Regions from separate parts of the Hydrogenophaga sp. R2 genome, predicted to be linked through region 2. Evidence: predicted binding sites of a transcription regulator. Region 2 holds the regulator's gene; the other holds the start of a gene.
What was found. Region 2 encodes sigma-54, which starts transcription at its own class of promoters, with help from an activator protein. Its sites were predicted from a motif close to TGGCANGNAANCTGCTTT; they were not measured.
Positions count from the first base shown of each region.

Region 1: WD026_RS01165 (PQQ-dependent methanol/ethanol family dehydrogenase) is a predicted target of sigma-54. The motif match lies at 3,306-3,323, and genes of this name have one in related genera.

Region 1 covers NZ_JBBHZN010000001.1:234,524-239,589, reverse strand. The annotation lists gene WD026_RS01180 (hypothetical protein) at 1-517, shown strand, start outside; gene WD026_RS01175 (hypothetical protein) at 524-1,093, opposite strand; gene WD026_RS01170 (c-type cytochrome) at 1,090-1,422, opposite strand; gene WD026_RS01165 (PQQ-dependent methanol/ethanol family dehydrogenase) at 1,483-3,177, opposite strand; gene WD026_RS01160 (quinoprotein relay system zinc metallohydrolase 1) at 3,523-4,473, opposite strand; gene WD026_RS01155 (quinoprotein dehydrogenase-associated SoxYZ-like carrier) at 4,482-5,066, opposite strand, start outside.
Region 2 covers NZ_JBBHZN010000003.1:413,257-418,322, reverse strand. The annotation lists gene WD026_RS13300 (THUMP domain-containing class I SAM-dependent RNA methyltransferase) at 1-1,183, opposite strand, end outside; gene rpoN (RNA polymerase factor sigma-54) at 1,180-2,790, opposite strand; gene lptB (LPS export ABC transporter ATP-binding protein) at 2,807-3,565, opposite strand; gene lptA (lipopolysaccharide transport periplasmic protein LptA) at 3,562-4,203, opposite strand; gene WD026_RS13280 (thiol:disulfide interchange protein DsbA/DsbL) at 4,316-4,954, opposite strand; gene WD026_RS13275 (SPOR domain-containing protein) at 5,026-5,066, opposite strand, start outside.

The sequences.
Region 1 (5,066 bases), on a different contig from region 2:
GCCCGCCACGCTCGACCAGGTGACCATGGCCGTGCGCCACCACTCGCTGGGCGTGAGCTACTACCTGCGGCACGACGAGCAGGGCGTGCGCCGCATGGCCACGCGCATGGACATCGACGAAGAACCCACGCCCGAGAAGGAACCGCTGTGGGTGCTCAAGGCGCCTTACACCGTGGGCACCGAATGGACCACGCCCACCGTGCCCTACCTGATCCTGCGCAAGAACGAGCACCCGCGCGAGTTGCGCTACAGCCACCGCGCGCTCATGCAGTGGCGCATCGAGGCGGTGGACGACACCGTCACCACGCCCAGCGGCACGCACCAGCCCTGCCTGCGCGTGGCCGGCCGGGCCGAACTCAACCTCTACACCGACCCGGTGAACGGCTTCACCAACGTGCCCCTGATCAGCCGCGAGTGGTACTGCCAGGGTGTGGGGCTGGTGAAGTTCGAGCGCGAGGAGAAGGTGCCACCGGGGTTCCTGAGCGGGGGCACGCTCAGGGCGGAGGCGGTGCGCTGAAGCGGGTCAAGGTTTTTGCGTCGGCTCGATCCGTAGCTGCACCACCCACCGCGCCCCCGGCGCAAAGTCATCCCGGTCGGCTGCTCCGTACAGCGGCACATCCAGCCGCTCCGGCGGCACGCCCAGGCGGTTCAGATCGATGGCCTGGGGTTCGCCCACCAGGGCGTTGCCCTCTTCCCGCAGCTTGAACACCATGCCGTTCCAGAGCTTGGCGCCGTAGTCGCGCGGCTGCTTGAAGAAGAACAGCAGGTGGTGCTCCAGCCAGGCGAGGTCGCCGGGCTTCACTCGGGCCGGGCTGGCGTAGGGGTAGGGCACGAAGCAGGTGATTTCCACCTCGGCCGGCAGGCACTTGAACTCGCGCATGGAGAGGAAGTGGTCGCGCATCACTGCCGGGTCGATGCCGACCTTGAAGCCGGCACCGCCTTGCGGATGGGGAGCGAACTCCACCCGGCCGATGGCGGTGCGCACGCCATCGCGGGTCACGGCCACCACGCTGTGGGTGCCCGTGTAATCGAAGGCCTGCACCGTGCCCGCCGCCCCGAGCAGGGCGGTGGCCAGGAGCAGGCGAAGCCTCATGGCTTGATGGTGAGCACCCAGGCCGACAGCAGCTTGAGGTCGGCCGGGCTCAGGCTGGCGTGCGGCGGCATGGGGATGCGGCCGTACTTGCCCTTGGAGCCGTTCTGGATGGACTGCGCCAGGGTGGCGGCGGCGTCTTTGTCGCCGGCGTACTTCTCGGCCACGGTGGCAAAGGCCGGCCCGACCACCTTCTCGGCGTTGGCATGGCACGAATAGCAGCCGCTGGCCTTGGCCAGATCGACGGCGGCCGCCAGGTCCTGGGCCTGCACCGGGGCAGCCAGCAGGGCGCCCAGGGTCAGGGCAGCGGTCAGGGAAAGGGGGAAACGCATGTGATTCATCCGAAAAAAAGGGTGGCGGGCTTGCGCCGCGCCACCCCTCACCCACACAACTTACTTCATGAGCTTGAAGGTCCAGACGGAACCGCCCTGCTCCAGGAAATTCACCTTCTTGGCGACTTCACCGCCCCACAGGGGAACGGCGCCACCCCAGCCGGAGACCACGCTGATGTACTGCTCGCCGTCCTGCATCCAGGTGATGGGCGGGGCCACCACACCGGAGCCGGTCTGGAACTGCCACACCACCTTGCCGGTCTTGGCATCGGCGGCCTTCAGGAAGCCCTCGGGCGTGCCCCAGAACACCAGGTCGCCGGCGGTCATCACGCCACCCCACAGCGGAGCGGTGTTCTTGACTTCCCAGGCCACCTTGCCGGTCTTCGGGTCGATGGCGCGCAGCGAACCGATGTGGTCGTCGAACAGCGGCTTGATGGTGAAGCCGGCACCCAGGTAGGCCGCGCCCTTCTTGTAGGTGATGGGCTCGTTCCAGATCTCCATGCCCCATTCGTTGGTGGGCACGTAGAACAGGCCGGTCTTGGGGCTGTAGGCCATGGGCATCTGGTTCTTGCCGCCCAGGAAGCCCGGTGCGGAGAACACAGCCTTGCCCTTGGCGCCGTCGCCGCCGGCTGCCGTCGGATCGCCAGGACGGTTGTCGTCCACAAAGTTGGGGCGGCCGGTCTTGAGGTCGATGCCGGTGGCCCAGGTCACCTTCTTCACGAACGGGAAGGCGTTGACCAGCTTGCCGGTGGTGGCGTCGTTCACATAGAAGAAGCCGTTGCGGTCGGCCTTGGCACCCATGCGCTTGCCGTCCATGTCGAAGGTGACGAACTCGTTCACGCCGTCATAGTCCCAGCCGTCGTTCGGGGTGTTCTGGTAGTGCCAGACGATCTTGCCGGTCTTCACGTCGATGGCCACGGTGGAGGCCGAGTACAGGTTGTCGCCCTTGCGCACGTGGCTGTTCCACGGACCGGGGTTGCCGGTGCCGAAGTAGGCCAGGCCGGTCTTGGGATCGTAGGTGCCGCCCAGCCAGGTGGCTGCGCCGCCGGTTTTCCAGGTCTCGCCCGGCCAGGTGGCGTTGGTGGTGCCGGAGATGCCGTTTTCCTTGCCGTCCTTGTAGCCCATGTGGCCTTCGACCACCGGACGGGTCCAGACCATCTTGCCGGTCTTGGGATCGCGGGCTTCCACGCGGCCGACCACACCGAACTCGCCACCGGACACGCCGGTCAGCAGCAGGCCTTCGGCGATCAGCGGGGCAGCGGTGTAGCTGTAGCCGGCAGAGTAGTCGTCGATCTTCTCGCGCCACACCACCTTGCCGGTGTTCTGGTCCAGGGCCACCAGCTGGGCGTCCAGGGTGCCGAAGATCACCAGGTTGTCATAGAGGGCAGCGCCGCGGTTGATCACGTCGCAGCAGGGCATGATGCCTTCGGGCAGGCGGTGCTCGTACTTCCACAGCTTCTGGCCGGTCTTGGCGTCCACCGCGTAGATGCGCGAGTAGGAGGCGGTGACGAACATCTTGCCGTTGTGCACCAGCGGCTGGCTCTGCTGGCCACGCTGCTTCTCGCCGCCGAACGACATGGACCACACCGGCACCAGCTTGTTGATGCTCTTGGCGTTGATGTTGTTCAGGCTCGAATGACGCTGGCCCTGGGTGCCCATGCCCCAGCTCAGCACGTTGTCGGGGGTGTTCGCGTCGTTGGCGATCATGGCGTCGGTCACGCCCTGGGCGCTCACATGCGCGGTGGCGGCCAGCATCAACAGGCTCAATAGGGTGCGTTTCACGGTTGGTCTCCTGCTCTTGGGGTTGATGGCGGCGACCGCACCCATGCGCGGCCGCTGGTGACACCCCGACCCCTCCGGTCTTTGGGTTGCACACCGCATCAAGGGCAACATCTGTGCCAGGGCCTGCCACCCGAAAAACCTTCGTGTAAACCCCTAGAAAAACCACCCGCCAGGCACTTCGATCGACCCGGCGTTGCCGTGTCACGGCCGTTCACTGTTCATGGAGTGTTCATGCGTGTTCAGAAATGAATCACCCCCGCATGCAACAGTCCTGAACGGAGCGGTTCAGGACTGCTCCGGCGGTACCCCAGGGGCGTGTCAGCGCCCTTGCAGCGCCTGCTGCTCGAAGCGCGGATACCACTGGGTCAGGCTGCGGTGCAGCTCGGCCGGCTGGGCGGCCCAGGCGGCAAAACGCGGCGGCACCGGGGTGCGCAGCAGCTCGCTCAGATCCACCCCGCGCTCGGCGCTGTCGCGCATGAGGGCGGTCATCCAGCGCAGCCAGTCGCGGGTCTGCTGCAGGCCGGCCAGGCCGGTGTGCACCGGGCCGTGGCTGGGCACCACCGTGCGGAACTTGCCCTGGGCGTGCCAGCGCTCCAGCACATCCAGGCTGGCCTGCCAGGCCGCGAAGTCGGCGTGCGGCGTGGTGGGCACCCGGTCGGCAAAGATCAGCCCGCCGGCATACAGCACGCCGGTGGTGGTGTCGATCAGCACCAGGTCGTCGGCGGTGTGGCCGCTCAGGCGGTGCAGCTCCAGCGTGTGGCCGCCCAGGCGCAAGGTCTGCGGCAGCCGGGCCGGGTCGATGGGCTCGGTGGACGGGGTGGACTCGGTGCCCTTCATCCAGTCGCCGCACAGGCGGTACAGGTTGTCGGCATAGGCGCGGCCCTCGGCCTGCATGCCGGCGATGCTGCCGGCCAATGCCGCCGTGGGCACGCCGGCCCAGGCCTGGTGGCCGAAGAAATAGTCGGGGTGCAGGTTCAGGCTCAGCACGCGCTTCACCGGCTGCGGCGTGGCACGGGCTACGGCGGCGCGTTGCTGCTCTCCGTAAAGACGGGAGGGCCCGGTGTTGATCACCCAGGTGCCCTCGGGCGTGGCGATGAAGGCGGTGTTGATGATGTTGCAGCCGTTGGCCCGGCTGAAGTCCTCCACCGCGCCTTCGATGACCCAGGTGTCGGCCGCGAGCGGTCGCGGCTGCAGGCGGTAGTCGGGCAGCTTGAGGCTGGTCTGAGCCTGGGCCGCGCCGAGCAGCCCACAGGCCAGCACTGTGGCCATGCACAGCCTCATGCCGCCACCTCGGCCCGGATGCGGTTGCCGTTGTTGTCGCGCCCGTGCAGCAGCCAGGTGCCGGCGGCCTCGCGCGGCAGCTCCAGCGTGAGCAGCGGGTTCTCCGACACCGGTTCGTGCAGCGCCAGCCGCAGCCAGGGCTGACCGGCCGCGTCATCCAGCTGCAGCCGCTCGATGTAGAAGGCCGGCACGCCCGCCACCAGACCGGTGTCCATGGGGTGCATCACCCGCAGGCGCAGGCGCCGGCTGCCCTCGACGGCATTGGGGAACACACGGGCCTGCACCTGGTTGAGCGTGCGGCTCCAGGAGCCGTCGGCCCGGGTGGCACCGGGCACGGTGCAGCCACCGCCGGCGGCCTGCACCCAGGTGCTGCCCACATGCCACTGGCCGTCGCGTGTCTTCACCAGCGCCCGCACGGGCGAGGCCTGTTCCATGCGGATGCGGAAGGCCAGCACCGGCAGCGCCCGCAGCGGCTCGTAGGTCAGCACCTCGCGCACCGGGTTGCGGTCCACCACCACCTGGATGGACTCCACCCCGCCGCCGGTGGCTGCCAGCGCACGCGCATCCACCTGCAAGGGCAC
Region 2 (5,066 bases):
GCCAGGCGGTCCAGCCGGCGTAGTGGCCCTTCCAGTGCGCGGCCAGGCGTTCGAAGAATTCGGAGGCATCGGCGCCGTCGCTCATCTGCGCGCTTTCGCGGCCGTGCGGCTCGGCCGGGGCGGGCGCAGTGCGCGCACCCACGGTGAAGGTGCGCGGGGCACGCTGGCGCGCCCGCTCGGCCGCGTTCTGGCCGGCCACACCGGCGGCCGCAATGCGCTCGCCATAGGGCGGGTTGAGCAGCAGCACGCCGGGGCGGGTGGTGGGTGGCATGCGCTGCAGCGCGTCACCGCCGCGCAGATCGAGCGCGTGGGCCACACCGGCGCGCTCGGCGTTGCGCTGGGCAAAGTCGACCATGCGGAAGGACACGTCGCTGCCGAACACGATGGGGGCATGGCCTTCGGGCCACACCCGCTCTGCCTGCACCGCCTGATCCCGCAGGCCCTGCCACACATGGGACTGGTAGGGCAGCAGCTTCTCGAAGGCAAAGCGACGGTTCAAGCCCGGCGCGATGCGCAGCGCCATCTGCGCCGCCTCGATGGCCACGGTGCCGCTGCCGCAGCAGGGGTCGTACAGCGGATCGATGTCGTCCAGCGATGCGGCCGTGGCGCCGTTCCAGCCGGTGGCCGCGATCATGGCGGCGGCCAGGGTTTCCTTCAGCGGGGCATCGCCCTTGTCCTCGCGCCAGCCGCGCTTGAACAACGGCTCGCCCGAGGTGTCGATGTAGAGCGTGACGGTGTCGGTGGTGAGGTGGGCATACAGGCGCACATCGGGCCAGGTGGTGTCCACGCTCGGGCGTTCGCCCCGCTTGGCACGAAAGCGGTCGCACACCGCGTCCTTGATCTTCAGCGCCGCGAAGTTCAGGCTGGTCAGCGGGCTGTGCTGCGCCGTGATTTCGACCTTGATGGTCTGCTTCGGCGTGAACCAGATCTCCCAGGCCACCTCGGACGCCGCGTTGTACAGGTCCTGTTCGCTGCGGTAGCCGCCATGCCAGAGCCGCACCAGCACCCGCTGGGCCAGCCGGCTGTGCAGGTTGAGCTGCAGCGCATCGCGCCACGAGGCCTGCAGCGACACACCGGCCCGCGCCTTGTAGACGCGCTCGGCGCCGGTGATGCGCTGCACCTCGTCGGCCAGGAAGTCCTCCACGCCGGCGGCGCAGGGCAGAAAGAGATGCAGTTGGTTCACAGGGATTTGCGTAGGTTCGCCGGGGCGATGCGCAGCGCCTCGCGGTACTTGGCCACCGTGCGGCGGGCACATTCGATGCCCTGCTCGCGCAGCAGGTCGGAGAGCTGGTTGTCCGACAGCGGCTTGCCCGGCTCTTCGGACGCGATGAACTGCTTGAGCAGCGCCCGCACCGCCGTGCTGGACGCATTGCCGCCGGTCTCGGTGCCCAGGCTGGAGCCGAAGAAGTACTTGAGTTCGTAGGTGCCGAACGGCGTGGCCATGTACTTGGCGGTGGTCACGCGGCTGATGGTGGATTCGTGCAGGCCCAGTTCGTCGGCGATCTCGCGCAGCACCAGCGGGCGCATGGCGAGTTCGCCGTGCATGAAGAAGTTGCGCTGCCGCTCCACGATGGCGCTGGAGACCCGCAGGATGGTGTCGAAGCGCTGCTGGATGTTCTTGATGAACCAGCGCGCTTCCTGCAGCCGCTGCTGCATGCCGGCATGGCCGGCGTCACCGCCGCCGCGGTTCTGCCGCAGCGCTCCGGCGTACACATCGTGCACCCGCAGGCGCGGCATGACCTCCGGATTGAGCGACACCTTGAAGCCGCGCCCGGCGCGCTCGACGATCACGTCGGGCACCACCACGTTGCGCTCCACGTCCACAAAACGGCGGCCCGGCTTGGGTTCCAGGCGCGAGATGAGGGCGAGTGCCCCGCGCACGGTGTCGTCATCGGCGCCGGTGAGGGCGCACAGGCGCTTGATGTCGCGCTTGGCCATGAGCTCCAGCGGGTGCCCGACGATGGCCAGCGCGGCACGGGCCACCGGCGTGTTGCGCTGCTCCAGGATCTGCAGGCGCAGGCATTCGGCCAGGTTGCGGGCCCCCACGCCGGTGGGCTCCATGTGCTGCAGCCACTGCAGGGCAATGGCCAGGCGCTGGGTGGTGGCTTCCTGCAGGGCCAGGGCCGCATCGGCATTGACCGCCGTGTCGGTGCCTTCCAGGTGCATCAGGCCCAGAGCGAGCGAGGGCAGGTCTTCGTCCAGGTAGCCGTCGTCGTTGAGCGACTCGATCAGGTACACCAGCGCCCGCAGGTCTTCTTCGGAGATGCGCAGGCAGCGGGCCTGGTCGTGCAGAAACGCCTGCAGCGTGACCGGGATGCTGGCCAGGTCGGCGGCGCTGGCGGTGTCGTCGTCGCCGTCGTTGCGCTGGCGGGCCGGGGCATCACCGCCCCACTCGCTGTCGTCGGCCACGATGTCCACCGTGCCGTCGCCCTCCCAGCTTTCCTCCACCGGGGTGGCGCCGTCCAGGCGGGCTTCGAGATCGACCTCCGAGCTCTCGGTGCCCGCGTCGGTGCCCGGGCCGGCGGTGTCAGGCAGGCGGTCGGCGCCGGGCGCCAGCAAGGTGTCGGCGATCTGCTCACCGGCGCTCACCGGGGCGTCGGTCTGCTCGATGCCGAAGGCCTCGCGCTCTGCGGTGTCGTCGGAACGCTCCAGGAACGGGTTCTCGTCGAGCATCTGCTCGACCTCCTGCGCCATCTCCAGCGTGGAGAGCTGCAGCAGGCGGATGGACTGCTGCAGCTGGGGCGTGAGCGCCAGATGCTGCGAGACCCGGAGCGACAGTCCTTGCTTCATCGCGTGGGGGCCATCTTTACATCCGGAAGTGTTCGCCGAGGTAGACCCGGCGCACGTCCGCGTTCTCCACGATCTCGGCCGGCGTGCCGCTGGTCAGCACATGCCCGTCGTTGATGATGTAGGCCCGGTCGCAGATGCCCAGCGTCTCGCGCACGTTGTGGTCGGTGATCAGCACACCGATGCCGCGCGAGCGCAGGAAACCGATGATGCGCTGGATCTCGATGACGGCGATCGGGTCGATGCCGGCAAAGGGCTCGTCGAGCAGGATGAAGCGCGGGTTGGTGGCCAGCGCGCGGGCGATCTCGACCCGGCGGCGTTCACCGCCGGACAGCGCCGGGGCGGGCGAATCGCGCAGGTGGTCCACATGCAGCTCCTGCAGCAGGGCATCCAGCCGCTGCTCCACCACCGCCCTGGACAGGGGCCGGCCATCGTCGTCCTCCTGCAGCTCCAGCACGGCACGCACGTTGTCGGCCACCGACAGCTTGCGGAAGATGGAGGCTTCCTGCGGCAGGTAGCCCAGGCCCAGCCGCGCGCGGCGGTGGATGGGCTGGCGCTCGATGGACTGGCCGTCCAGCAGGATCTGCCCGCCATCGGACCGCAGCAGCCCCACCAGCATGTAGAACGAGGTGGTCTTGCCGGCGCCGTTGGGCCCCAGCAGGCCCACCACTTCGCCCTTGAACACGGCCAGGGACACATCCTTCACCACCAGCCGGCTGCCGTAGGACTTCTTGAGGCCCTTGGCCTCGAGCCGGCTGACCTGGGCATTGGCGGTCAAGGACGGCCTCCCTCGATCTGGCGGCTGGGTTGCAGCGTGGCGCCGTCGGCCGGCGGACGGGCAGCCGGCGCCTGACCGGCCGGAGCGGGTTTGGGGTTCGGGGTGAGCATGGCCCGCACGCGGCCGGACGGGTTGCCCGGACCGCGGGCCGCCTCGCCGCCGTCCACGGTGAACACGTCGGTGGTGTTGTTGTAGACGATGACGTTGCCCAGGGTCTCGTCGTTGAGCTGGGTGCCCTTGTAGCGGCGCATGACGGCGTCACCGGTGAACTTGACGGTGTCGGCGCGGCTGTCGTAATCGATGCGTTGGGCCTCGCCTTCGATGAATTCGTCCACGCCCTCGCGCTTCTGGCGGAAGAACGCCCGTTGACCGGTGGCCACGCCGAACTGGTTGCCGGCGGTGTCCTGCCGCACCTCCACCCGGGCACCGCGGATGACGATGGTGCCCTTGGTGATGATCACGTTGCCGGTGAAGACGCTGGTCTGGCGGGCGTCGTCGTAGCGCAGGGCGTCGGCCTCGGCATTCATGGGCTTGTCGCGGTCGGCTTTTTCGGCATGGGCCGTCGGCGCGCTGCACAGGGCCGCCAGCAGGCACCAGGCCGGCAGGCGGGACAAGCTCGAAAAGGGGAATGCAGGCATGGTCGTCCAGGGCACGAAACTTGCATGCATTGTAACGACGAGGCCCCGTCGAAACGGGGCCCCGCGAGAGAGAAAAAGGCAGGGCTTCAGGCCTTGCAAAAAAGGCAGGGCTTCAGGCCTTGCGGACCTCGGCGATCAGTGCGCTGGCCACCGTCAGGGTGCGGGGACCCTGGCCGCTGATGTAGTAGCGGCCGGCCACGCCCATGGCGGGCGTGCCTTCCACCGCATAGGCCTCCTGCAGCGAGGCGGCCTGCTGGGCCTTGGTGCCGATGGCGGCCGAGTTGAAGATCTCGGTGAACCGGGCGCGGTCCAGACCCTGCTTGACCACCCAGTCGGTGATGGGGCCGGCCGTGGTCAGCGGCAGGCGCTGGCCGTGGATGGCCTCGAACACCTTGGCGTGCAAGGCCTTGACCTGGTCCATGGCTTCCAGGGTGTAGTACAGGCGCTGCATGGGCACGAAGGCCGGGCTGAAGGCCACCGGGACGCGGCGCACCGTCACATAAGCGGGCTGGCGGGCGATCCACTCCTCGAAGGCGGGCTCGAAGTTGGCGCAGTGGATGCAGCTGTAGGCGAAGAACTCCACCACCTCGACCTGGCTGGGCGGCGCCTGCACAGGGGCCGGCTTGGCCAGGCGCTGGTAATCGGTGCCTTCCTTGGGCGCGACGCGCTGGGCGAAGGCCGGCAGGGCGGTTCCGGTCAGGGTGACGGCACCGGCGGCCAGGAGGGAACGGGAGAAATCACGGCGTTGCATGCGTTGGGGCTCCTGAAGGGAATGGCGTTTGGGCGGGGTTGGCCGGACAAAAGTTCCCGGGTGGCCGCTCGTCAGCGCTGGACGCGCACCAGGGCCGACTCCACCCCGTTCA